2 linked regions of the Mariniflexile sp. TRM1-10 genome follow. The protein of the gene in region 2 interacts with the protein of the main gene of each other region in a pairwise test. Links are inferred from orthologs where the notes say so. Each region holds a gene or a part of one and is shown on either strand. Other genes may lie near its edges.

Region 1 (16,882 bases), 1.2 Mb from region 2 along the record:
AAGTGTGCTTTTAAGACAGCCAGGGTATGTTTTGGTTTTAGTTCTACTAAAAATTTAATTCCTGCAATGCCATCTAAAACCAAGCGTATTAAGATAATAAGGAAAATATTACCCTTTGCATTTTTGGTTAATGTATATAAACTATTCCTGAAATTAAGAAATGTTTTTTTTGGGTTGGCATTGTTAAGGGTAGCTCCACCAACATGATAAATGGTAGATTGCCCAACATATTTAACAGCATAGCCTAAGTTTTTTGCCCGCCAGCACAAATCTATTTCTTCCATGTGGGCAAAAAACGCTTCGTCTAAGCCGTTTAGTTCGTTAAACACGTACTTTCTAATAAATAAGCAAGCACCCGATGCCCAAAATACTTCGGTAGTATCGTTATACTGTCCGTTATCTTTTTCAATGGTATTGAAAATTCGACCTCTGCAATAGGGGTAGCCATATTTATCGATAAATCCTCCTGCGGCACCAGCATATTCAAAATAATCTCTCTTGTTAAAATCTAATAATTTGGGCTGAATGATGGCTGTGTTGAATTCGTTAGTAAAGGTTTCAATAATTGGTGAGAGCCAATTTACTGTAACTTCAACATCACTATTAAGAAGACAGAAAATATCGGCTTCAATATGTTTTAGCGCGTCGTTATAGCCTTTTGCGTATCCACCATTTTCTTTATTCTGAATTATTTCAATTAATGGAAAGGCTGTTTTTACAAAACTCACAGAATCATCGGTAGAAGCATTGTCTGCCACATAAACAGTAGCTTCTTTAGAATATTCAATTACGGAAGGTAAAAACTGTTCTAATAGTTTTTTTCCGTTCCAGTTTAGTATAACAATAGCTATTTTTAATTCTGCCACAGCGTCATTATTAATTATTCATTATTAATTATTCATTATAATTTGGAATGTCTTTTAAAAAGTCATAACGTTCATTTTTAAAGTCCATTTGGCAATAATAATGATTTAATCCGTTAGTTACCATTAAATAACTAGCGCTCAGCACGCGATTGTATTGTGCTATTTGGTCGAATGTTTGTTGATTTACCGTAATTGATGGCGCTTTGCATTCTACAATTAAATGGATATTTCCGTCGGTATTAAAAACCACAATATCGTAACGCTTTTTTAAATCGTTAACAATCAGTTCTTTTTCAATATTTATTAAAGATTTCGGGTATCCTTTTTCTTCAATTAAATATAAAATACAATGTTGGCGTACCCATTCTTCAGGTTGTAAAATCACAAATTTTTTGCGTATGCAATCGAAAATAGAAATTTTATTTTCGCTATTTTTGAATCGAAACGGAAACTTTGGAAAATTAAGCTCTAGCAACATCGTTGTATTTAGTTTTCAAAGTTAAGCTTCAATAATCAAATACCAAATCTTGAAAAGTATAAATATTGGGTTTTGGAATTTATAATTTGAATTTTTTCAATTTTGGACGAAGTAAAACAATTAGTTACCGACATAAAAAACGGAAAGTTAAGACCCATTTATTTTTTAATGGGTGAAGAACCTTATTATATTGATAAAATTTCAGATTTTATTGAAGATACTGTTTTAGCCGAAGAAGAGCGTGGATTTAACCAAATGGTATTGTATGGGCGCGACGTTACTGTAGAAGATGTGGTCAGTAATGCCAAACGCTATCCTATGATGGCAGAATACCAAGTGATCATTGTAAAAGAAGCTCAAGATTTATCCCGTAGTATAGAAAAGTTGGCGGATTATGCCAAACAACCGCAACCCACAACTATTTTAGTTTTTAATTATAAGTATAAAACCATTGATAAGCGTAAATCGCTTTATAAAACCCTTCAAAAAAGTGGGATAGTTTACGAAAGTAAAAAACTGTACGAGAATCAGGTTGCCGATTGGATTCGACGCGTTTTGTCTTCCAAAAATTACACCATTGCGCCAAAAGCAGCCCAAATGCTCGTGGAGTTTTTAGGAACCGATTTAAGTAAAATAAGTAATGAACTAGATAAACTTCAAATAATATTACCAAAAGGCACCCAAATTACGCCCGAGCATATCGAGGAAAACATCGGTATAAGCAAAGACTTTAATAATTTTGAATTACGCCATGCCATTGGTGAAAAAAATGCTCTTAAAGCTTATAGAATTGTTAATTATTTCGCCGAAAATCCTAAGGACAATCCCATGGTTGTTACCGTGTCTTTATTGTTTAGTTTTTTTTCGCAATTGCTTCATTTTCATGGTCTGGAAGATAAATCGCCTCGACATGTTGCTTCAGCATTAAAAGTGAATCCGTATTTTGTTAACGACTATGTTACAGCTGCAAGAAATTACCCCATGAGGAAAGTAAGCGAAGTTGTTTCAACCCTTAGGGAGTTTGATGTTAAAAGCAAAGGTGTTGGTTCTAATGCCGTTCCGCAAGGCGATTTATTAAAAGAGTTATTGGTAAAAATATTATCTTAGTGGTTAAATAATTTAAATCATTAGTGTCCGATTAAAGATTCAAGACCGTTTTGGTAAAAGAAAATAGACTATAGAATAAAGAAAATAGAATATTAGACTAAATGAGAACAAATTGATTTGCTTTTTTGTTTTTTATTAATCGCTAAGTAACTAATTATTGCAAAAAGTTAGGCCACAAATCAATAATCTCTTTGAAAGGCCATTATCAATGCGTTTGCAGTGAATTGTAAACCTTTTATCGGATAACAATGACAATAAATATAAACAGATAAAACATCCATAACTAAGTTTATGTCAAATACAGGAATTATTATATGGATGTAACATCTGACAAATTAAAAACAATAAATAAAAACAGATGAAAACATATCAACTTTTATTGCTATTTGGTATTGTGGTTTTAATTTCTTGTAAAAAAAACAAAAAAGAAACCATAGTACAAGAGCCTATTAAAACAGAAATAGTTTTAACCAAGCTATGGGAAACAGATACATTGCTTAAAACCTGTGAAGCTGTTAGATATCACAAAGAAAAAGGAGTCATTTATGTTTCCAATATAGGAAATGTGCCCCCAAGTGAAAAAGATGGGGATGGTAGTATGTCTATAATCAATCTGAAGGGTGAGATTATTAATCAGAATTGGGTAACAGGAATGAACGCTCCTAAAGGCATCCATTTTTATAATGACAAACTGTATGTTACAGATATTGATGCCATTGTTAAAATAGATATAAAATCGGGTGCTATTGATAAACGAATTGCTGTTGAAAACGCTATTTTTTTAAATGATTTGGATATAGACACGAGTGGTGATGTGTATTTTACAGATTCCAGTGATAGCAAAATTTACAAACTTGTAAATGATGAAGTCTCATTATGGTTGGATTTAGAAGACATGAATCCTAACGGCATACTTGTTGAAAAAGATCGAATTCTAGTAGTTTCATTTAGCAAAGGCGATTTTATAGCTATTGATAAAACAACAAAGAAACCCAGTGTTCTAGCTACGGGCATTGTTAAGGGTGATGGTATTGTGCCAATTAAAGAAGGGTATTTGGTTTCCACATGGCCTGGTGAGCTGTTTTTTGTTGATAAAAAACATCAAGGTGAAACAGCCAACAAAATATTAGATACTAAAGAAGAGAAACTTAACGCTGCCGATATTTCTATAATCCCCGAAGAAAACATCCTTTTAGTACCAACATTTTTTGGAAATAAGGTGGTTGCTTATAAAATTGGTAATGAACTCATTTAAACTTTTTTAATTGAAGTGAAAATTTAACCTTTCGCCAGCGGCTCGTTCGCTAAAATAATCCACTGGGTTATTTTTACGTTCCGCCCTATGCTCTTGGTTGAAGGCTTTCTTCAGTTGTACTAGGCCTACGGAACGAAGAAAAAGCAGGACAGAGCGTTAAGAAACAGTTCTATAGACTGTTTTAGTGAAATCGAAGATTCGGCGTAGCCAATGGACCGGGCGGGAGGCGCATGGACAAAAAAGGACAATTTTTTAGCCAATTGTGAAAAGTCTAAACGAGTTCTATAAATAAACCGAAATAGTCATCATGATCATTGTGAAAATCAATAAAATGATAACCAATGGCATGACGAATTTCAGCCATTTATCATAGCCTACTTTTACAATGGCTAATGAAGCTAAAATTAACCCCGTTGGATTTATAAAAGCAAATAAGCCCATCCCGTATTGATAGGCATTCACTATGAGTTCTCTTCCAATGCCAACACCATCGGCTAATGGAGACATAATAGGCATGGTTAAAACCGCCATGCCAGAAGATGATGGAATGAAAAACGATAATCCACCATAAATATAAAGCATGGCGTTAATAAAAACACCTTTATTCATACCATTTGTGGCATTGCTTGCATAAAACAGTAGTGTATCACTTATTTGTCCATCATTCATTAATATGGTAATACCTCGGGCTATTCCTATGATAATGGCAACACCAAGCAAATCGCTAGCGCCTTTAACAAATAGATCAACAAAGGTATATTCGTCAATTTTGGCTAAAAATCCAATCAGTACTGCACCTGATAAAAACACAACGGTCATTTCTAAAAACCACCATTCTAATTGAGACACGCCATAAATCATGACAACAAAGGACATGGCAAATACAAAGAGGATAAGTCGTAAACGGGTAGATAGTTTAACTGTGGAATTTGTTGTATTGCCAAACAGGGCCTCTATGGCTTCTTTTTGACTAAAAATAACAGATTTTGAAGGGTCGTTTTTTACGCGTTGTGCATATCTAATGGTGTAAAGAATACAGATAAGTGTTCCTAAAATCAGCATAATAAAACGCCCTATTAATCCAGTAGTCCAGTTAATACCTGCGGCATCAGAAGCTATAATGGTACTAAATGGATTGGTTGTAGAGCACATGGTGCCAATAGACGATCCTAAATAAATACAGGCTAACGCTACCATGGCATCATATTTTGCAGCCAAAAATATAGGAATAAGTATGGGGTAAAAGGCGATGGTTTCCTCAGCTAACCCAAAAGTGGTGCCTCCAATGGCAATTAATACGGTTACCAGTAGAATTAAAATAAATTCTTTACCTTTTAATGTTTCGGCAAGCCAAGAAATACCCGCATCAAAAGCACCTGTAAAATTCATTATTCCAATTAAACCTCCTATAAACAAAACTAGAAAAATAATGTCGGCAGCTTCAATAATACCTTTTATGGGTGATTGTATAAAGGCTAAAAACCCTTGAGGTTTTGCTTTAACTTTGTGGTAGGTATTTGGGATGCTAATGGGTTTCCAAATATCACCATTTGTAAATTTCTCTATGGGGATTTTAATTTGTAAGGCATCTAAAGTTTCTTGTGTAGCGGCTAAAGTTTCCTTTTTCTCTAAACTTGTTCTTGTAAAGGTATTTTCAGCTTTATTATAAGCTAAAGAATCAAATTTTCCTGAAGGAACGATCCAAGTTAAAATAGCCACCAAACCAGCAATAATAATGAGTATGGTTTGTGCCGTTGGGAATTTTAATTTTTTCAATCGTAAATTATTTTAATAAGACTAAAGATAGTACTATTTTAGTTCCATTTTATATTTGTATCTATGAATGTTGATATACACGAAAGTTGGAAGCCTTACTTAAAAGCAGAGTTTGATAAGCCTTACTTTAAGGGATTGGCACATTTTGTAAAAACTGAATATAGAAATTATACTTGTTTTCCTCCAGGAGCTCAAATTTTTAACGCCTTTAATCATTGCCATTTTGAAGATGTTAAAGTGGTGATTATAGGTCAAGACCCATATCATGATATAGGACAAGCCCATGGTTTGTGTTTTTCTGTAAATGATGGTATTAAACACCCACCATCTTTAATTAATATTTTTAAAGAAATTGAAACAGATTTAAAAATTCCATACCCTAAAAGTGGAAATTTAATGAGATGGGCAGATCAAGGTGTATTATTATTAAATGCAACGCTTACAGTTAGAGCACACCAAGCAGGAAGTCATCAAAATAAAGGCTGGGAGTTATTTACAAATGCGGTGATAAAAACGATTAGCGATGAAAAAGAAAACGTGGTGTTTTTGCTTTGGGGAGGATTTGCAAAGCAAAAAGCGAAACTAATAGATGTTAAAAAACACAAGATATTAGCATCAGGACATCCATCTCCACTTAGCGCAAATAGAGGGTACTGGTTTGGTAATAGACACTTTAGTAAAACTAACTCCCTGTTGGAGCAAGCGTTTCTGGAACCTGTACAGTGGTAGTTTCGGTTTTAAGTACTAAAGGCATTTTTCTGATTTTTGTTCGTTTTACAGTTTTATTGCAACTAAATTTTAACAATAAAAAATTAATAACCACTAAGGCAATAATTATAAAAGTAATTTTAAATAGCATAGGCATTGGGGGTTGATTAATCGACAATATACAAAAAAACAAGATAAAAAGTATTTTTGTTCAAGCGAAAATTATTTTGGTTACAAATCTAAGAAAAAAAAGACTACAGACAAATAAGAATTTGCACTTATTTGAATATTTGAAAAAATGTAAGTGATTTTTGTGTATATGACAGTTTTTTAAGATTTTTTTTGATTAAAGTTAAGAGTCAAGATTAAAAAGGTGAGTAAATATTATTTTTTAATTTGAAACAAGTGTTTTAATGAAATAAAAATTATTTTTGAACAAAATAATAAAAATGGAGCAAGTTAATTGGAAAACTGTTAAAGAGTACGAAGACATTACTTATAAAAAATGTCATGGAGTAGCTCGTATTGCGTTTAACAGACCAAATGTACGTAATGCCTTTAGACCAAAAACAACAAGTGAGTTGTATGATGCGTTTTATGATGCCAATGAAGATGTAAATATAGGTGTCGTATTGTTATCAGCTGAAGGACCATCAACTAAAGACGGGGTTTGGAGCTTCTGTTCTGGTGGTGACCAAAAAGCCAGAGGGCATCAAGGGTATGTAGGGGAAGATGGTTACCATCGATTAAATATTTTAGAGGTCCAACGCCTCATTCGTTTTATGCCAAAAGCTGTTATTGCAGTGGTTCCTGGTTGGGCAGTTGGTGGTGGTCACAGTTTACATGTTGTATGCGATTTAACCTTGGCAAGTAAAGAACATGCCATTTTTAAACAAACCGATGCCGATGTTACTAGTTTTGACGGCGGTTACGGGTCGGCTTATTTAGCAAAAATGGTGGGACAAAAAAGAGCCCGTGAGATTTTTTTCTTAGGAAGAAATTACTCCGCTCAAGAAGCTTTTGAAATGGGGATGGTAAATGCCGTTATTCCTCATGATGAATTGGAAGCAACTGCTTATGAGTGGGCGCAGGAAATATTGGCAAAATCGCCAACTTCAATTAAAATGTTGAAATTCGCTATGAATTTAACCGATGATGGTATGGTAGGACAGCAAGTGTTTGCAGGTGAAGCCACCCGTTTGGCTTATATGACCGATGAGGCTGTAGAAGGCAGAAACGCTTTTCTTGAAAAACGTAAGCCTAATTTTGTAAAAAAATGGATTCCATAATATGAAAAATATCTCTATTTGGATTTCAACCATACGTTTACGAACGCTACCCTTATCAATTTCTGGTATTATTTTAGCATCTTGTTTTGCTGTATATAATGGTTGCTTTAATTGGTTAATAGCTACTTTGGCTATTTTAACAACCCTAAGTTTTCAAATTCTTTCGAACCTAGCTAATGATTATGGCGATGGTATAAAAGGGACCGATAATAATGACCGTATTGGTCCAGATCGCGCTATTCAAACAGGTAAAATTTCTCCCGACGAAATGTTTAATGCCATAAAAATAAACGTGTTGATTTCTATTGCTTTAGCATTTTTTCTAATTTTTACCGCATTTGGTGTAAAGCATTTTTTCTTAACGGTTGTTTTCTTTTTACTTGCTATAGCCTCTGTTGCGGCAGCCATAAGATACACCGTTGGTAATAATGCCTATGGATATAAAGGGCTAGGAGATATTTATGTTTTTGTGTTTTTTGGTTTAGTAAGTGTTATAGGGTGTTACATATTATATGCAAAAACTATAGATCATGTGGTGTTTTTACCAGCAATTACTATTGGTTTATTAAGTGCAGCGGTTTTAAACCTTAATAATATGCGTGATGTTGAATCGGATAAAAAATCAAATAAAATAACGTTGGTTGTTAAAATGGGTATTCATAATGCTAAAATATACCATACAGTAATTATTGGTTTAGCGATTGTTCTATCGGGATTATTTGGTATATTATATTTCACTTCATTCTATGATTTAATGTTTGTGGTGGCGTACATTCCTTTAATTATCCACATTAAAAAAGTATTAAAAAATACAGATCCGAAATTGTTGGATCCCGAATTAAAAAAAGTGGCTTTAACAACGGTGCTTTTAGCCGTACTGATGGGAATAGGGCATTTGTTATAAAATTTTTGTATTTTACTTTACGAACTCATCTTGACTTTTTGTTTTTAACCGAAAATGAGATAAAATTTGTACAGATGAGGCGCTTTTTGCAAGACATAGCATCGCTACGCATAAAAAAGTAACGAAATATGGATAAATTTTAGCCATTTTTTAGGAAATAGAAAAAGTCAAGATGAGTTCTAAAAATTAATTGTAAACCAAATGAAAATCACATTTTACGGTCACGCTAGTTTAGGCATACAAGTTAATGATGTAAATATTCTTGTAGACCCGTTTATTTCGGCAAACCCCAAAGCATCGCATATAAATATTGATGCACTTAAAGCAGATTATATTTTATTAACCCATGCGCACCAAGATCATATTGTAGATGTGGAAGCTATTGCAAAACGCACCAATGCCATAATTGTATCTAATTTTGAAATTGTTTCGCATTTTGAAGCTTTAGGTTTAGAAGGACATCCAATGAACCATGGAGGAAGTTGGGATTTTGAATTTGGAACCGTAAAATACGTCAATGCCATTCACACGTCATCGTTTCCTGATGGCAAATATGGCGGTCAACCCGGTGGTTTTGTAATTGAAGGTGAACATAAAAACATTTACATAGCAGGAGATACGGCTTTAACCTTCGATATGAAATTAATTCCCATGAGAACGGATCTAGATTTAGCCATTTTTCCTATTGGCGATAATTTTACCATGGGAGTTGATGATGCCATTATTGCAAGCGATTTTGTAAAATGTGATAAAGTTTTAGGTTATCATTTTGATACCTTTGGTTATATTGAAATAGACCACGAGGAAGCTAAACGTAAATTTTTTGATAAAGGCAAAGATTTGATGCTTTTGGAAATTGGAGAAAGCATAGAATTATAGATGATACTTGCATCATACAAAAAATACATTTTAAACTTTAAACAAGCCAGTGGCACTTCCCGAGGCATTCTAAAAACCAAGGAAACCTGGTTTATTCTTTTAAATTCAGGTGAAAAACAAGGCATAGGTGAATGTGGTATTTTTAGAGGCTTGTCGGTTGATGATAGAGCAGATTATGAAGAGAAACTACAATGGGTTTGTAAAAATATCCATTTAGGATTAGAAACTTTATTGGTTGAATTAATCGAGTTTCCAAGCATTCAATTTGGTCTGGAAATGGCTTTTAAATCTTTAGAAGGCAAAAATATATTTGAATTATTTCCTTCAAAATTCACACAAAGTGAAGATTCAATTGTTATAAATGGATTGATTTGGATGGGTTCTGAAACCTTTATGAAACAACAAATTCAAGATAAAATCGATGGTGGTTTCCATTGCATAAAAATGAAAATTGGCGCAATCGATTTTCAAACGGAAATCAATCTTTTAAAATCAATCAGAAAAGAATTCACTCCAAAAGACATGGAACTTCGTGTAGATGCCAATGGTGCTTTTACGCCTTCAGAAGCTTTAGAAAAACTAAAAAGACTATCAGATTTAGACATCCACTCCATAGAGCAGCCCATAAAACAAGGGCAAGTTGAAGCGATGGCAATACTTTGTGCACAAACACCGTTACCCATTGCTTTAGACGAAGAATTAATAGGCGTGTTTACTGTAACAGAAAAGGAAAAGTTGCTACAAACCATCAAACCGCAATACATTATTTTAAAGCCAAGTTTAGTTGGTGGTTTTAAAGGGTGTGATGCATGGATTGATATTGCAGAACAAAACCAAATAGGGTGGTGGATTACCAGTGCATTAGAAAGTAATGTGGGGTTGAATGCCATAGCGCAATACACCTATACAAAACAAAGTAAACTACCACAAGGTTTGGGTACGGGTGGTTTATTTACCAACAATTTTGATTGCCCATTACAAGTAAAAAACGGTACTTTGCGGTACAATAATAAAACAGATTGGAACTTTAATTTATAGATATGTATATAGCTCAGGCATTTAATGTATTACACGATTGGTGGCGGTATTTAGTAGGACTTGTGATTATTGTTATTGCTGTAGTAATAGGTCAAATTCCTTTTACCGTAGCAGTCATGTTAAAAGCTGTTAAGAATGGGGATAATTTATTTGGAATGGATGGAACGAAAATGATGACGCTTTTGGAACCAAATCTAAATCTGTTTTTAATGTTATTGTCATTTGCCGTTGGTTTATTGGGATTATTATTAGTCGTTAAATACTTGCATAATCAATCGTTTACCAGTTTAACCACATCAAGAAAAAAGATAGATTGGAAACGTTTTTGGTTCATATTTTTTGTTTGGGGTATTGTTTCAAGTGGCTTAGTGATAGCCGATTATTTTATGTCTCCAGGGGATTATGTGATAAACTTTAAACTCATACCATTTTTAATACTATGTGTTATCGCCATTGTTTTTGTTCCACTCCAAACAAGTTTTGAAGAGTATTTATTTAGAGGGTATTTGATGCAGGGTATAGGAGTGATAGTAAAGAATAAATGGATGCCTTTACTTATTACTTCTTTGGTTTTCGGGTTATTACATATAGCCAACCCAGAAGTAGATAGATTAGGGTCTGTAATCATGGTTTATTATATAGGAACTGGTTTGTTTTTAGGAATTATGACTTTAATGGATGAAGGCATGGAATTAGCTTTAGGCTTTCATGCAGCCAATAATTTATTTACAGCTCTTTTAGTAACTGCCGATTGGACTGCTTTTCAAACGCATTCTGTTTTAAAAGATATGTCTGATCCAACAGAAATGGGTTTTATTGAAATTTTTATGCCCGTTTTTATAGTATTCCCCATATTACTTTTTATTTTGGCTAAAATATACAAATGGACCCATTGGAAAGAAAAACTCTTTGGAAAAGTAATTGAACCATTAAAAACAGAAACTTTAGTTTTAGAAGATGGCCATTCAAGTGATAACTAATTTTAAATTCATTCACGAAAAATTCAAATTAAATGGGGTTTATTATTCCAATGAAGCCCTTTTGCATGTTGCCTCTAATTTTATAAAAGAAGGTGAGCCATACGAAAAAGAAGTTGGCAAGTTTTTACAACATTGGTTAGATGAAAATGAGTTTGTTGTAGTCAAGACCTCTGGCTCAACAGGCACACCAAAATCCATAAAAATAAAGAAACAAGCGATGGTTAATTCAGCCTTAGCAACAGGCGAATTCTTTGATTTAAAACCAAGTGACAAAGCATTACATTGTTTACCCACACGATTTATTGCAGGAAAAATGATGTTGGTTAGAGCGATGGTTCTAGGTTTGGAAATAGACTTGGAAGCACCAACAGCCCATCCAGATTTTAATATTTATAGAGCATATAACTTTTGTGCCATGGTCCCACTGCAACTTGATAACATCCTACAGGATTTTAATCTTATTAAAACCATTATTGTGGGAGGGGCTCCAGTTTCAACGGCATTAATAGAAAAACTTCAAGGCATCGATTCCCATGTTTATGAAAGCTATGGTATGACAGAAACGGTTACCCATATCGCACTTAAAAAACTAAACAATCTACCGCCATCGCTAAGAGGCAAGGCGAAGCGATCTGCCGAATCTTTTAAAACGCTTCCAAACATCCGCATTTCAAAAGATGAAAGAGATTGTTTGGTCATTGATGCACCAAAACTTTCAGAAGAAAAAATAATAACCAATGATCTAGTGGAAATCTATTCTGAAACCGAGTTTAAATGGCTGGGACGTATAGATAATGTGATAAATTCGGGCGGATTGAAATTTTTCCCAGAACAAATAGAAGCCAAACTTCAAGATAAAATACAAGCACGTTTTTTTATTGCTTCAAAACCCCACGAGACGTTAGGAGAACAACTTATTTTGCTTGTAGAAGGCGGTATAGAATCAATCGATCCTTCTGCTTTTTCAAGCTTAAAAAGAAACGAAAGACCTAAAAACATTTTTACCTTAAAGCAATTTGTTGAAACAGCTTCCGGTAAAGTTCAACGTAAAAAAACAGTGGAGTTAATAAGCCATAATTGGAGTTAATAAATTAGAGACTGTTTAAGTTTTATCCTTTGGCTCTTTTATGTGCCTTTTTCCGCCATACATCAGCTATTTTCGGTTCGTGGTTATGTACCTCTCCCTCGCGGCAGCCTGGCTCCTTCGCTAAAAAGGTCTCCCCAGACCTTTTTTATACGCTCGGCCCTGTCTGACAAAAAAATACTCTATAAAACATTCCAAAAACAAAATTTAAACAGTCTCATAGTTAACTCACTCAAAAGTACACTTCCCTCATTGGTGGTTTTATTGTAAAGTGATTGGGTTTAGTTTTATGCTAAACTTTAAAATCGACTACAATGAAAACATTATTAAAAATCATTTTTGTGTTGACAATTTCAATACAAATACAGGCACAAGAACGACTAATTACGGGTAAAGTAACCGCAGCAGATGATAATTCGCCCATTCCTGGGGTAACTATCGTAATTAAAGGAACATCTACAGGTGTAACAACAAACTTTGATGGTTTATACCAAATTAAAGCGAACAATACAGATGTTTTAGTGTTCTCATTTGTTGGTTATAAAACAGAAGAAAAGCTAGTTGGTAAACTAAATACCATTTCGGTAGCACTAGAAGCAGATGTTTCACGTTTAGAAGAAGTGGTAGTTGTTGGCTATGGCACACAAAGAAGGCGCCATGTAACTGGAGCTGTAACACATGTTTCTGCTTCTCAAATTAAAAAAAACAAGCAAGAAGCCTATCACAAAAAATTGGCAAACCAAATGCAGCATCATTCGGTTTCTAATCCATTGCAAGGTAAAATTGCAGGTGTTGCTATTACAAATGGTACAGGGAATTCCGGTTCAAACACGCATATTGTTATACGAGGTACTTCAACCATCTCTAAAAACAGCGAACCATTAGTGGTTGTTGATGGAAAAATAAAGCCTTATAATGTGGTAGAATCTATAAATCCGAAGCAAATAAATGACATAACGGTCCTTAAAGATTCCAATGCAACGGCTATTTACGGAAATAGAGCTAATAATGGTGTTATTATAATTTCAACAAAGAATAATGACGACACATCAAAAGAACCACTATACATTGTTGATGGTGTTCCTATTAAAAAAGAGCACAATTACATTATTAAAAATCTTCCTGAATCTGATATTGAATACAAAACAAGCTACGGAAAAACCGAGGCCAAAGATAAGTTTGGTAAAATAGCAAAAGATGGATGTGTGGTCATTACAACACATCAAGGAAATTTTAGATTAAACAATCAAGAAAGTTATGCTGTAATTGAGGAGAATGCGTTTGAAAGAACCTCGCTTGCTCCGCTTTCAACATTTTCAATTGATGTAGATAAAGCGTCATACAGTAACATTAGGCGAATGATTAACAATGGAATAGCTATTGAGCCAGATGCGGTTAAAATTGAAGAAATGATTAACTATTTTGATTATAACTACCCACAACCAACAGATGAGCACCCGTTTTCAATCAATACTGAAGTCGCTAAAACACCTTGGAATAATACCACTAAGATTGTTAAAATTGGCTTACAAGGAAAAACCTATGATAACGAAGAATTACCAGCTTCAAATCTAACTTTTTTAATAGATGTGTCTGGATCTATGAGTTCGCAAAACAAGTTGCCGTTGTTAAAATCGGCTTTTAAGTTATTGGTAAATCAGTTAAGAGACCAGGATAGAGTATCTATTGTGGTATATGCAGGTGCGGCGGGCGTTGTGTTAGAACCAACTTCTGGAAAGCATAAAGAGAAAATAATAAGTGCTTTAGATAATTTGAACTCCGGCGGTTCAACCGCTGGTGGCGCCGGTATTTTACTGGCGTATAAATTAGCTGAAGAAAATTTTAAAAAGAAAAGAAATAACAGAGTGATTTTGGCAACCGATGGTGATTTTAATGTTGGGACTTCTAGCGATAAAGCGATGGAAACCTTAATAGAAGAAAAGCGTAAATCGGGTGTATTTTTGTCGGTTTTAGGTTTTGGTTATGGAAACTATAAAGATTCAAAATTGGAAATTTTGGCAGATAAAGGAAACGGGAATCATGCTTATATTGACAATATGCAAGAAGCTCAAAAGGTTTTTGGAAAGGAATTTGGAGGTACTTTATTTACCATTGCAAAAGACGTAAAAATTCAAATTGAATTCAACCCTAATAAAGTACAAGCATATAGATTGATTGGTTATGAAAACAGAATGCTAGAAGATGAAGATTTTATTGATGATACAAAAGATGCGGGCGAATTAGGCAGCGGGCATACTGTTACTGCATTATACGAAGTGATTCCTGTTGGCGTAGATAGTCATTATTTAAAAGATGTTTCCGATTTAAAATATGCAAAAACGGAAGTGACTAAAGCGTATTCAGATGAACTGTTTACCGTGAAATTTCGTTACAAAAAACCAGATGCTGATAAAAGTATTGAAATGGTGCATGTTCAAAAGGATGTGGTTTCAGAAGCTTCTAAAGACTTAGAGTTTGCATCGGCAGTGGCGTTGTTTGGGATGCAATTGAGACATTCCAAATACCATAACAATTCAAAAATAGAAGATGTTATTGCACTAGCTAAATCGGGTAGGGACAATGATAAAGATGGCTATAAATCAGAATTTATGCGATTGGTTTCTTCCTATCAAAATTTATAGATAAAAATAAGAGCGACTTTTAAAGTCGCTCTTGCTTTATTGCTGCATTTTAAAATAATAATCTAAAGAATGTTTTCCAGAGCCATACAATAAGAAAAAGCCACATATTAGTAATACTGCTATTGCTAAAATTAAGTTGTTAGTATGCATTTCTCCAACAAAATTTATTAGTATCGCTCCAATTAAAATTGGTAATTGCGCAATTATTGCCCATCGTGTTAGTAAACCAAAGGCTATTAAAACGCCTCCTATAAAATGTGCAGGAGCAACATAGTGTACAACGATCATGCCTCCAACCATATTTTCCATTGGTTTAAAAAGTTGTAAAAGCATCATACTGTCGGCCATAAAGCTAATACCTTTTATAAAAAGGAATATGCCCAAAGCAACACGGAGCAAATCAAGCGGGAAATAGGTATGCCCATTCGCCCACTTATTGAGTGTTTTTATTGTATCCATGATTAAAATTGTTGATTTTCAATACAAAAGATACAAAATTATAATGAGAAGTTAAAATTTAAACCTGTAAAACGCCCAAATTGAATGGTTTTTCAATAGGAGCGTGGTTAGCAGCTTCGATACCCATACTAATCCATTTTCGGGTATCCAAGGGGTCAATAATAGCATCTGTCCAAATGCGTGATGCAGCGTAATACGGAGAAACTTGCGTATCGTATCGGTCTTTTATTTTATTATAAAGCTCGTTTTCTTTCTCTTTTGTGATTTTTTCTCCTTGTTTTTCTAAAGAAGCTTTTTCTATTTGAAGCAGTACTTTGGCGGCAGAGTTACCGCTCATTACAGCAAGCTCTGCACTTGGCCATGATACAATCAATCTTGGGTCGTATGCCTTTCCGCACATAGCATAATTACCGGCACCATAACTATTTCCTATAATTACTGTAAATTTAGGCACAACCGAATTACTAACGGCATTCACCATTTTTGCACCATCTTTTATAATGCCTCCATGCTCGCTTTTGCTGCCAACCATAAAACCAGTAACATCTTGTAAAAATACTAAAGGAATTTTTTTCTGATTGCAGTTAGCAATAAAACGGGTCGCTTTATCAGCACTGTCGTTATAAATAACACCACCAAATTGCATTTCGCCTTGTTTGGTTTTTACCAATTTTCGTTGGTTGGCCACAATACCAACTGCCCAACCATCTATTCTGGCGTAACAGGTAATGATGGTTTTTCCATATCCAGCTTTATATTCGTCAAATTCGGAATTATCAACCAACCGTTTGATAATCTCATACATATCATATTGATCTGCTCTCGATTTTGGTATAATGCCATAAATATCTTCAGGGTTTTCTTTTGGTTTCTCAGCGCCTATTCGGTTATAACCCGCTTTATCATAATCACCAATTTTCCCAATGATATTCTTTATAGTATCTAAAGCATCTTTATCATCTTTGGCCTTATAGTCGGTTACCCCAGAAATTTCACAATGTGTAGTAGCGCCACCAAGCGTTTCATTATCGACCGTTTCTCCAATAGCCGCTTTTACTAAATAACTGCCAGCTAAAAAGATGCTTCCCGTTTTGTCAACAATTAAGGCTTCGTCACTCATAATAGGTAAATAAGCGCCACCAGCAACACAACTGCCCATAACCGCAGCTATTTGGGTAATACCCATACTGCTCATTATGGCATTGTTTCTAAAAATACGTCCAAAATGTTCTTTATCAGGAAAAATTTCGTCTTGCAAAGGCAAATACACCCCGGCACTATCTACTAAATAAATGATAGGCAACTTGTTTTCAATAGCAATTTCTTGGGCTCTTAAATTCTTTTTTGCTGTAATAGGAAACCAAGCTCCAGCTTTGACGGTGGCATCGTTGGCAACTACAATACATTGTTTTCCATT
Region 2 (10,376 bases):
GCCATAAATAAGTTCGAAGCTTCCAGGAACGTCCCAACGGATAATATTACTTGGCAACGCACCATTTTCAATAAGCGCATCATAAGCACCTTGGAACAAACCTTCGGTAATTGTATCGTTCCATTCTGAAACAACAATCCCAAACCGAAACTTGCTCGCATTTGGGATTGTTGTCTTATCGTAATCGGATAAATTTTTGTTTGCCGTAGCCATATTATTTATTTGCCAATACTTGAGCTTTGCCAATAAACACATCGATTGTTCCAGCTTCAGATGAGCTTGGATACTCTTCTTTTATTCTGTTGAAATAAGTAAGTGCCTTATCAGCTTTACCTAACTCTAAAGCAGTAATACCTGCTTTATATAAATACATAGGTGTTGTGTATTCATTATTACGTAATTCTGCAGCTTGCTCATAATAATCCAAAGCATCTTCTGATTGGTTTAACTGTGCGAACGCATCACCAATATTTCCTTTAGCTAAAGGCGCTAATATTTCATCATCACTTTTAAAATTACTTAAATGTTCTATGGCTTTTTTATAATCCTTTAAATGCAAATAAGCAGTTCCCGCATAATAATTAGCTAAGTTGGCAGATGGTGTACCACTGTGTTCCTCAATAATATCCAGCATCCCAAATTTTCCTTCACCACCTTTTAACGCTAAAGTGTAAAGTGAATCTTTTGCAGTACCATTTACAGCGTCGTTAAAATATTTCTGTGCTTGAAACATATCGTTCATTGCTGTTGCTTGCTTCGGTTTTGCAATAAATTCGTTATAACCTAAATATCCTAACACTACTGCAGCAGCGATACCTATAATAATAAAAATATATTTTTGATTCTTTTCTACAAAAGCTTCAGTTTTTGATGCCGACTCATCAAGTGTATTAAAAACTTCGGCAGTCGTAGAATGTTGTTCTAATTCCTCTACCTTTTCTTCTTTTGTTTTAGGTTTGTATCCTCTTTTATTATAAGTTGCCATCTATCTAGTCTAAAATTAATGCGCCGCAAAAATATAATTTTTCTTCATAACTAAAAGGGTATTTATTTGATATTTTTCAATAATTTGCACTTCCTTTTAAAGAGTCGCGCCTTCTGTGTACCATTTAAGTTAACTTTTTTATGATTTTAAAATCACTTTCATTACTAAATTACAAGAATTTCGATAGTAAATCATTCATTTTCAATGATAAGATTAATTGTATTGTTGGCAATAATGGTATGGGAAAAACAAATGTTTTAGATGCTATTTATCATTTATCCTTTGGGAAAAGTTATTTTAACCCGGTTGCGACTCAAAATATAAAGCATGATGAAGACTTTTTTGTGATTCATGGTGATTACGAAAAAGACCAAAAAATTGAAAAAGTGGTTATTAGCTTAAAACGCGGACAAACCAAAGTGATTAAACGCAATGGCAAACCCTATGAAAAGTTTAGTGAACATATAGGTTTCTTGCCCTTAGTTATTATTTCGCCAGCCGATAGGGATTTAATTATTGAAGGTAGCGAAACCCGTCGGAAGTTCATTGATAGCGTCATTTCACAAAGTGATAAAAACTACTTAAGCAATCTAATAAGTTACAATAAAATACTGGCACAACGCAACGCACTACTAAAGTATTTCGCATTAAACCACACCTTTAACAAAGACACTTTAGACGTTTACAACAACCAATTAAACGATTTTGGTACCGTGATTTTTGAAAAACGTGACGCTTTTTTAAAAACATTCATCCCCATTTTTAAAGCGCGTTACGAAGCTATAAGCAATGGCAACGAAGCGGTTGAATTAAATTACCACAGCGATTTGTTTGAAGACAACCTAAATACGCTTCTGCAAAAAAACATTAACAAAGACAAAGCCTTACAATATACAGGTGTTGGCATCCACAAAGACGATTTACATTTTAATATCGAAAGCCATCCTATTAAAAAGTTCGGAAGTCAAGGACAGCAAAAATCGTTTTTAATAGCTTTAAAATTGGCACAGTTCGATTTTATAAAAACACACAGTAATATAAACCCCATTTTATTGCTTGACGATATTTTTGATAAATTAGATGAAAATCGTGTGGCCCAAATCATTAAATTAGTGGATAATGAAAATTTTGGACAACTTTTTATAAGTGATACACATGCCGAACGAACGGAGAATGCCGTGAAGCAAGTACACCAAAGCTATGAGATTTTCAAATTATAAAATAGAAAAGACCATCAACCAGTAACCATCATCCAACAATGGCAAAACGCAACAACGAACATATAAGTATATCCGATGCCCTTAAAGAATTTGTTGAAACCAATAAATTGGAAAAAGGCCTAAATAAAGTAAATGTAGCCGATGCTTGGGCAAACCTTATGGGCAATGGCGTTAACAACTACACCACATCTGTAAATTTAGAACGCGACACCCTTTACATACAACTTAGTTCGAGTGTTTTAAGAGAAGAATTAAGTTATGGCAAAGAAAAAATTATTAAGATGCTCAATGAAGAATTGGGAAAGGAAATTATTAAAAAATTGATTTTAAGATAATTAGATGATTGCGTATAAAATAAAAAAACCAATAAAAAGCATCAGCTTACAAAAAATTATACTACCTTTGTTCCTTTAATTTTTATAAATAAACATAATGAGTAAAGGTACCGTAAAATTCTTCAATGATTCTAAAGGTTTTGGATTTATCACTGAAGATGACAACAACAAAGAACATTTCGTACACATTTCAGGACTTATCGATGAAATTCGTGAAGGTGATGCCGTAGAATTCGATCTACAAGAAGGTAGAAAGGGATTAAACGCCGTAAACGTAAAAGTAATCTAATACATATACTTTAACAATTACAATTAAAAGTCTATCAATCAATTTGATAGACTTTTTTGTTTGATTTCACTTCAAAAATAAATTAATTGAAAAATATAGGGTATATGATGATATTTAGCAGTACTTTTGAAGTAATTAATAATTAATATTTACAACATGAGTAAAGGCAACGTAAAATTCTTCAATGATTCTAAAGGTTTTGGATTCATCACTGAAGATGACAACAACAAAGAACATTTCGTACACATTTCAGGACTTATCGATGAAATTCGTGAAGGTGATGCCGTAGAATTCGATCTACAAGAAGGCAAAAAAGGTTTAAACGCCGTAAACGTAAAAGTAATCTAATACATATACTTTAACAGTTACAATTAAAAGTCTATCAATCATTTTGATAGACTTTTTTGTTTTTGAACTCATCTTGGCTTTTTTGATTGAAGCGAAAAACATCCTTTACGCAAGCTGACCCGTTCGCTAAAATAACCCATCGGGTTATTTTTATACGCTCCGTCCTTCAGATGTTAGCTTTTTAGCACTTCATAGCATCGCTACTGAGTAAAAAAATAGGTGAAATATGAGACAAAAAGATCATTTTGCAGCCAATTGAAAAAAGTCAAAATGAGTTCTTTATAAGCTTTCTGAAAAAACATTTTTTTTTTAATAATTTTTTACATTACATTTATATTATTAATTTAATAATTTAAAGTATGAGTAAAGGAACAGTTAAATTCTTCAACGATGCCAAAGGATTTGGTTTTATAGTTGAAGACGGTTCGAAAAAAGAGCATTTTGTTCACATTTCAGGTTTAATTGACGAAGTTCGCGAGGGCGACGAAGTTGAATTTGAATTAAAAGAAGGTAAAAAAGGATTAAACGCGGTAAATGTAAAAGTAATTTAATAAATACTATTTAATTTTTTTTAAGACACAAAAAATCCCGTAACCATGTTGCGGGATTTTCTATTTATAAACTGAGAGACTGTTTAAACGAGTTCACTCAAAAAGTTTTAAAACATCTCTCTTCCAGAAAAATGAAAAGCACTTTCAATAGCAGCATTTTCATCACTATCACTTCCGTGTACTGCATTTTCACTTATAGAATCTGCAAACAATTTTCTAATGGTACCTTCGGCAGCATCAGCAGGATTTGTAGCACCAATTAAGGTTCTAAAATCTTCAACTGCATTGTCTTTTTCTAAAATTGCAGCTACTATTGGGCCGCGTGTCATATATTCAACCAACTCACCAAAAAACGGACGCTCATTATGTATAGCATAAAAAGTTTGCGCATCTTTAGTCGTCATTTGTGTTAATTTCATTGCAACAATTCTAAATCCTGAAGCTGAAATTTTTTCTAATATTGCTCCAATATGCCCTTTCTCTACAGCATCTGGCTTTAGCATTGTAAATGTTCTATTTGTTGCCATTGTTTTGTTTTAATTTTGTTCAGTTAAAATAATTTGATAAATAGGTCTTGAGTTACAAAAAACAATTTTTCAGAAAACAGACCAACTAATCTCATATGATTTTGCTGCAAAAGTAAGGTATTTATCAATAAAAACAAGTCTGTCAATTTTAAAAAAATTGTATCTTCGTCACCTATGAATAAGCAAGATATTTCGAATACAAAACAGTTATTATCAACCTCAAAAAAAATAGTAATTGTACCTCATAAAAACCCCGATGGTGATGCCATTGGTTCCATATTGGGACTCTACCATTATCTTTTAAAAAGCAATCATCAAGTACAAGTTATAACACCTAATGACTACCCAAACTTTTTAAAGTGGATTCCAGGTGAGCAAAACATTTTAAAACACGATTCGCAAACAAAAAAATGTGATGATATCATTAATGATGCTGATATTATATTTACTCTAGATTTCAATGCGCTTCATAGGACTGGGAGTATGGAAACGGTTTTAGAGGCAAGTAAAGCCATTAAAATAATGATTGACCATCACCAAGCACCAGATGATTATGCAACCTATATATTTAGTGATGTTAGCATGAGTTCTACTTGCGAAATGGTCTATCATTTTATTGATATGTTAGGCGATTTGAATGTTATCGACATTAATATTGCAACGTGTTTGTATGTAGGGATTATGACCGATACGGGCTCGTTTAGATTTTCTTCCACTAGCAGTAAAACCCATCGGGTTATAGCTGATTTAATTGACAAAGGCGCCAACAACTCCGAAATCCATAATAACGTTTACGATACCAATAGCTACAAAAGTTTACAATTATTGGGGTGTGCACTGACCAATTTAAAAGTCATTCCAGAATCCAAAACGGCTTACATAACCCTTTCCCAAGAAGAACTAAACCGATACGATTTCAAAAAAGGGGATACAGAAGGTATTGTAAATTATGGTTTGTCATTAGAAAATATAGTTTTGGCTGCTATCTTTATAGAAGACAAACAAGAAGGTATTGTAAAAATTTCATTGCGTTCTAAAGGCAGCTTTTCTGTAAATGACATGTCTAGAACACATTTTGATGGTGGTGGTCACATAAATGCCGCTGGCGGAAAAAGCAATTTATCTTTAAAAGATACCGTTGAAAAATTTATTAGTATATTGCCTAGTTATAATAAAGCCCTAAACAATGAATAAACCGTATTTAATAATCGTTATTTTACTAGCTTTTGTTAGCTGTAAACAACCAGAAGCCAGACGCCCGGTTTCTGTGAGTTCTGGTTCTTTTATTAATGCTTCGGTTGAACGAAATAAAAAACTATATGCCCACGAGCAATCTCTAATTGAAAAAATAATAAAGAAAGACAAAGAAAATAATTATATCGCTTCAGAAAGTGGTTTTTGGTATTACTACAATACAAAAGTTGAGATTGATTCTTTAGAAACCCCAAAATTTGGAGATATTGTTAACTACGATTACAATGTAAAAGCACTAAATGGCAGTGTGATATATTCCAAAGAAGAACTTAAAACCCAAAACTACGCTATGGATAGAGAAGAGCTATTTACAGGACTTCGTGAAGGCTTAAAACTTTTAAAAACAGGCGAAACGGCAACCTTTTTATTTCCATCCCAAAAAGCGTATGGCTATTATGGCGACGAACATAAAATAGGAAGCAACAAGCCTATAATTTGCGAAGTCACCATCAATTCTATTACCCAAAATCAAACAAATTAGCATGACCCCATTAAAAATTTCTTTTAAAATTTTATTTATTACTTTATTAATAACTATTACGTCTTGCAAAGCACAATACCCAGACCTAGAAGATGGTATGTATGCAGAGTTCGTTACTACGAAAGGCACTATGGTCGCTAAATTAGCTTTCGAGAAAACACCTATTACCGTTGCTAATTTTGTATCGCTTGCAGAAGGCACCAACACAATGGTTGATAGCGCTTATAAAGGAAAAAAGTTTTTTAACGGCACCATTTTCCACCGTGTTATTGATAGTTTTATGATTCAAGGTGGCGACCCAACAGGTACGGGTGCCGGAAGTCCTGGATATAAATTTTTAGATGAGTTTCACCCCGATTTAAAACATGATAAACCTGGTATGTTATCTATGGCGAATTCAGGTCCAAAAACCAATGGCAGTCAGTTTTTTATAACGGAAAAACCTACGCCGTTTTTAGATAACAAACATGCCGTTTTTGGCGAATTGGTTTTAGGTTTGGATGTACAAGATAGTATTTCAAATGTAAAAACAGATTCAAACGACAAACCTCTTGAAGCTGTTGTTATTAAAGAACTAAACATTATAAGAAAAGGAAAAGCAGCCAAAACGTTTGATGCTCCTAAAGTTTTTATTAATCATTTTGCTGAAGCTGAAAAACTGGAAAAAGAAAAAGCAGCCAAAGCCGAAGCGCTTTTAAACGCTACTAAAGATAAATTTAAAAAACAAAGGGAACAGGCTACCACCCTAGCTTCCGGTTTAAAATATACCATTACCGAAAAAGGCACTGGTGCCAATTTAAAAGAGACTAGCAAGGTTTTAACGAACTACACCTTATTTCTTGAAGACGGCAAAATACTTGACACTAACAAACTAGAAATAGCTGAAACGTTTGGCATTGTTAATGAGCACCGAAAAGCGGCCAATCAATACCAGCCCATCGTGGCCAATTTAAGTCCTAATGCACAAATGATTGCTGGATTTAAGGAAGGCTTACAACAATTGCAGGTAGGCGACAAAGCAACTCTATTCATTCCGTATCATCTGGCATACGGTGAAACAGGAAACAGAGCGATTCCTCCAAAAACCAATTTAATTTTTGAAGTTGAAATTTTAGAACTTCAAAAGTAATTTCGAAAAAAGCATAAAGCATATTAATAAAACGCTGAAAATTATAAATCTATGTACCTATTAAAATTTGACTGGAATCCCATAACAGGTATCGACATTATTGGAAATTTTAAATTACACTTTTACAGCCTTATGTGGGTGGTTGCCTTTGTTTTGGGCTGGTACATTATGAAGCGTATTTTTACAAAAGAAAAAGTATCCTTAGAATATCTAGACCCTTTATTTATATACACCGTTTTAGCGACTATGATTGGTGCACGTTTAGGGCATGTATTATTTTATCAATCGGAGTTAATTTCTCAAGATTTTTTCAGCATCTTTCTACCTTTTAAATTTAAAGGTGGTTTTGAATTCACAGGTTTCCAAGGACTTGCAAGCCACGGTGCTGCTATCGGTATTATTATTGGCATGTATTTATACCGTAAAAAATACAACTACAAATCGTTACTTTGGATTTTAGACCGTGTCGTTATTTCGGTAGCTTCGGGTGCTATTTTTATCCGTATTGGCAACTTTATAAATTCTGAAATTATTGGAAAAGTTACCGATTCTTCTTTTGGTGTTCGGTTTATTCAAGATGAATACTATAAAAACCAAATCGTGCAATTAACGGGGATCAACGATGTCCAGAAAGCATATAATGCCGTTACCGATAACCCTCAGTTTGTTGAGCTATTAAATGCAGTTCCATACCGTCACCCTGCGCAATTATACGAATCGTTTTGTTATATTTTTGTATTTTTAATTTTATGGTATTTCTACTCTAAAACAACAAAAAGAGACCAAACCGGATTCCTTTTTGGCTTGTTTTTAATTTTATTATGGACGGTACGTTTCTTTGTAGAGTTTGTAAAAGAACCACAAGGTGATGAATATATAGATTGGTTTGGATTAAATACCGGGCAATGGTTAAGCATTCCGTTTATAGGTATTGGTCTGTATTTTATGTTTGTTTACAAACCCAAAACCGCCGTTAAATAAGATGTTTTTTAAACACGTTACATTCATTTCAATCATCCTTTTAAGTGTTTTTGCCTGTAAAGAAGACAAAAAAACAGTCACGCAAACAGACATTTCATTTAAAAAAGAAGGTGATCTTACTATTTTTAAGTCGGCTGATTCTACTAAAATACATTTAGATATTGAAATAGCCGATACCGATTTTGATATCCAAACGGGATTAATGTACCGTGATGCCATGGAAAAAAACCAAGGCATGTTGTTTGTCTTTGATGATGCAACCGAACGTTATTTTTACATGAAAAACACCAAAATACCTTTGGATATTATTTACATAAGCGACACTAAAAAAATTGTAAGCTTTCAAAAAAATGCCCAACCTTTCGATGAAAGCTCGTTGCCATCACATGTTCCTGCAAAATATGTATTAGAAATTAATGCGGGTTTATCAGACGCTTGGTCGCTTGCTGTTGGTGACAGTATTAGTTTTAGGCAATAAGCTACACATTACATTGAAAACAACAGAAATATTCGGTATTTACAGAATATGTTGGGACATAGTTCGCCAAAAACAACAGAAATTTATACCAAACCCTTTGAAATTAACAATAAGACCATTATAAGCCCATTGGATACCTTATAAAAAGTAATATATTGCAGACATAAACGATATGACTACAATGGTATAGCTGTTTATTGTGGTTATATTATTGTTACCTGTTATTTTATGACCGACCATTCAACAACTAAATGACCGACCAAATATTACTTGACAAAACTGCTTCTATTCTATTAATTGAACAAAGAGACAACAACGAAGTTGTTATTGGAGCACCACACCATACATTAGGTGGCGTGAAAACTATGCCTTGTCCAGAGCATACCGACGGAGATGAAAACACAGGATTTATTGCACGACGAGTTGCGGAACAAATAAAATCTTCTTCGGTCATTGCTTGCAATTATCGGGTTGACCCAAACAAGAATTTAAGCACAGACTATTCATCTCAAATTGCAAAATGGAAACCCAAGTATTTAATTGAAATTCACGGACACGGTGCAAGAAAAATAGACAATTTTTGCATTGAGGTTTCATCAGGAAAAATTGAACGGAATGAAATCTCAAAACTGTTTGCGACAACTTTAAAAAATAAATTTCAAGACAACAAAACATTAAAAGACTATAAAGTTTGTGGCGACTTCAATAATATATATTTTAAAGCCGCCAAGACAGCGACTATTATTGATGACAGGTGGACACCAATTCACATTGAACTTCCACCATCAATACGGCTAGACAAGACAATAACTTGCCAATTTTTACAGATGAATTCATTAAATACTTAATTGAAACAATTTCTGAAATTTGTAAATAACAAACGTGGCAAAACAAAACGGCAGGTAACATCGGTTTGGCAATATGGAGGCAGAAGTGTTTCTATGAAAAATTTGCATAAGGTTCAACATTAGGAATTCTATTGAGCTTTGGTGCTAAAAATCCGCTACATCGCCAAGCCAAAAAACGTTATGTGCAATTTGAGTTATCGTAAAAATTAAAATTATGAACATCAAAGAAATTTTAAAAGAACATGTGAAAAAGGATAACAGAGAACAAGTTTTTGATATTATTGATAATAAAATGACGGAAGGCGATGTAAAATTTGCCATCAGTTATATCGATAATTTAGATACCATTTCTAAACACGAAGTAACTAAAATTGAATATGCCGATAATGGCAACTTTTGTATTCAATGCTCAACTGGAATAAATTATATAAAATAGTGTAATGAAAAAACTCATACTTACTTTCGTTATTGGACATTTTTTATTGGGATGTGGAATCTCAGAAGAAAAATACGAAGCTCTAAAAAAAGAAAATAAAGAATTAAAAACAGAGGTTTCAAGATTGAACAACTTATTATTCGACTTACAATTAAAAGAAAGTTTAAGAAATCAATTTAGCGAAGAAGATGTCTGTGGATTGACAAAGCAATATCTCGAAAAAGAATATGACTTTTGTATTGAATATGTGGTATTCGACAAAATTATTGCAGAAAAATTGACTAATGGAAATTGGTATGTTTATGTCAGCTTTACTGATAAATCTGGTGGCGTGAAATTTAAGGATGAATTTTTTAATAAAAAATCAACTAACAAATATTTATTTAAAACTGGAGAAAATCGTTCCTATAACATTGAATTAATTAAAGGAACAATTCCATTTTGTAGCTAATAAAAAAGACTACACACAACAACTAACCGTTGCACAAGCCCATAATTTTATAAGAACAAGATA

The links.
Region 1: the proteins of CJ739_RS11550 (region 2) and CJ739_RS16350 interact in binary tests that used the Escherichia coli proteins (3 or more experiments, as listed by UniProt). The link is inferred for Mariniflexile sp. TRM1-10 from one-to-one orthologs.

What each region holds. Positions count from the first base shown.
Region 1 is NZ_CP022985.1:3,931,995-3,948,876, forward strand. Bases 4,585-7,378 are described here. They hold CJ739_RS16350 (uracil-DNA glycosylase), read left to right. Parts: upstream 4,585-5,545; coding sequence 5,546-6,211; downstream 6,212-7,378. Other genes in these bases: CJ739_RS16345 (YfcC family protein), read right to left, coding at 4,585-5,482; CJ739_RS16355 (1,4-dihydroxy-2-naphthoyl-CoA synthase), read left to right, coding at 6,640-7,378. Outside these bases: CJ739_RS16325 (glycosyltransferase family 2 protein), read right to left, coding at 1-866; CJ739_RS16330 (type I restriction enzyme HsdR N-terminal domain-containing protein), read right to left, coding at 895-1,341; holA (DNA polymerase III subunit delta), read left to right, coding at 1,447-2,451; CJ739_RS16340 (SMP-30/gluconolactonase/LRE family protein), read left to right, coding at 2,810-3,706; more of CJ739_RS16345, read right to left, coding at 3,989-4,584; more of CJ739_RS16355, read left to right, coding at 7,379-7,479; menA (1,4-dihydroxy-2-naphthoate octaprenyltransferase), read left to right, coding at 7,481-8,383; CJ739_RS16365 (metal-dependent hydrolase), read left to right, coding at 8,585-9,262; CJ739_RS16370 (o-succinylbenzoate synthase), read left to right, coding at 9,263-10,300; CJ739_RS16375 (CPBP family intramembrane glutamic endopeptidase), read left to right, coding at 10,303-11,280; CJ739_RS16380 (AMP-binding protein), read left to right, coding at 11,258-12,367; CJ739_RS16385 (VWA domain-containing protein), read left to right, coding at 12,679-15,006; CJ739_RS16390 (DoxX family protein), read right to left, coding at 15,043-15,465; CJ739_RS16395 (acyl-CoA carboxylase subunit beta), read right to left, coding at 15,524-16,882. UniProt on the Escherichia coli protein: Excises uracil residues from the DNA which can arise as a result of misincorporation of dUMP residues by DNA polymerase or due to deamination of cytosine.
Region 2 is NZ_CP022985.1:2,713,958-2,724,333, reverse strand. Bases 2,546-5,381 are described here. They hold CJ739_RS11550 (nucleoside-diphosphate kinase), read right to left. Parts: upstream 4,256-5,381; coding sequence 3,836-4,255; downstream 2,546-3,835. Other genes in these bases: CJ739_RS11545 (DHH family phosphoesterase), read left to right, coding at 4,430-5,381; CJ739_RS11555 (cold-shock protein), read left to right, coding at 3,537-3,728; CJ739_RS11560 (cold-shock protein), read left to right, coding at 2,986-3,177; CJ739_RS11565 (cold-shock protein), read left to right, coding at 2,638-2,829. In the rest of the region: ribH (6,7-dimethyl-8-ribityllumazine synthase), read right to left, coding at 1-213; CJ739_RS11580 (tetratricopeptide repeat protein), read right to left, coding at 215-985; DNA replication/repair protein RecF, read left to right, coding at 1,126-2,205; CJ739_RS11570 (DciA family protein), read left to right, coding at 2,244-2,540; more of CJ739_RS11545, read left to right, coding at 5,382-5,449; gliding motility-associated peptidyl-prolyl isomerase GldI, read left to right, coding at 5,442-5,990; CJ739_RS11535 (peptidylprolyl isomerase), read left to right, coding at 5,992-7,119; lgt (prolipoprotein diacylglyceryl transferase), read left to right, coding at 7,171-8,100; CJ739_RS11525 (DUF192 domain-containing protein), read left to right, coding at 8,102-8,578; CJ739_RS11520 (hypothetical protein), read left to right, coding at 8,591-8,722; CJ739_RS11515 (hypothetical protein), read left to right, coding at 8,830-9,426; CJ739_RS11510 (hypothetical protein), read left to right, coding at 9,641-9,862; CJ739_RS11505 (hypothetical protein), read left to right, coding at 9,867-10,313. UniProt on the Escherichia coli protein: Major role in the synthesis of nucleoside triphosphates other than ATP. The ATP gamma phosphate is transferred to the NDP beta phosphate via a ping-pong mechanism, using a phosphorylated active-site intermediate.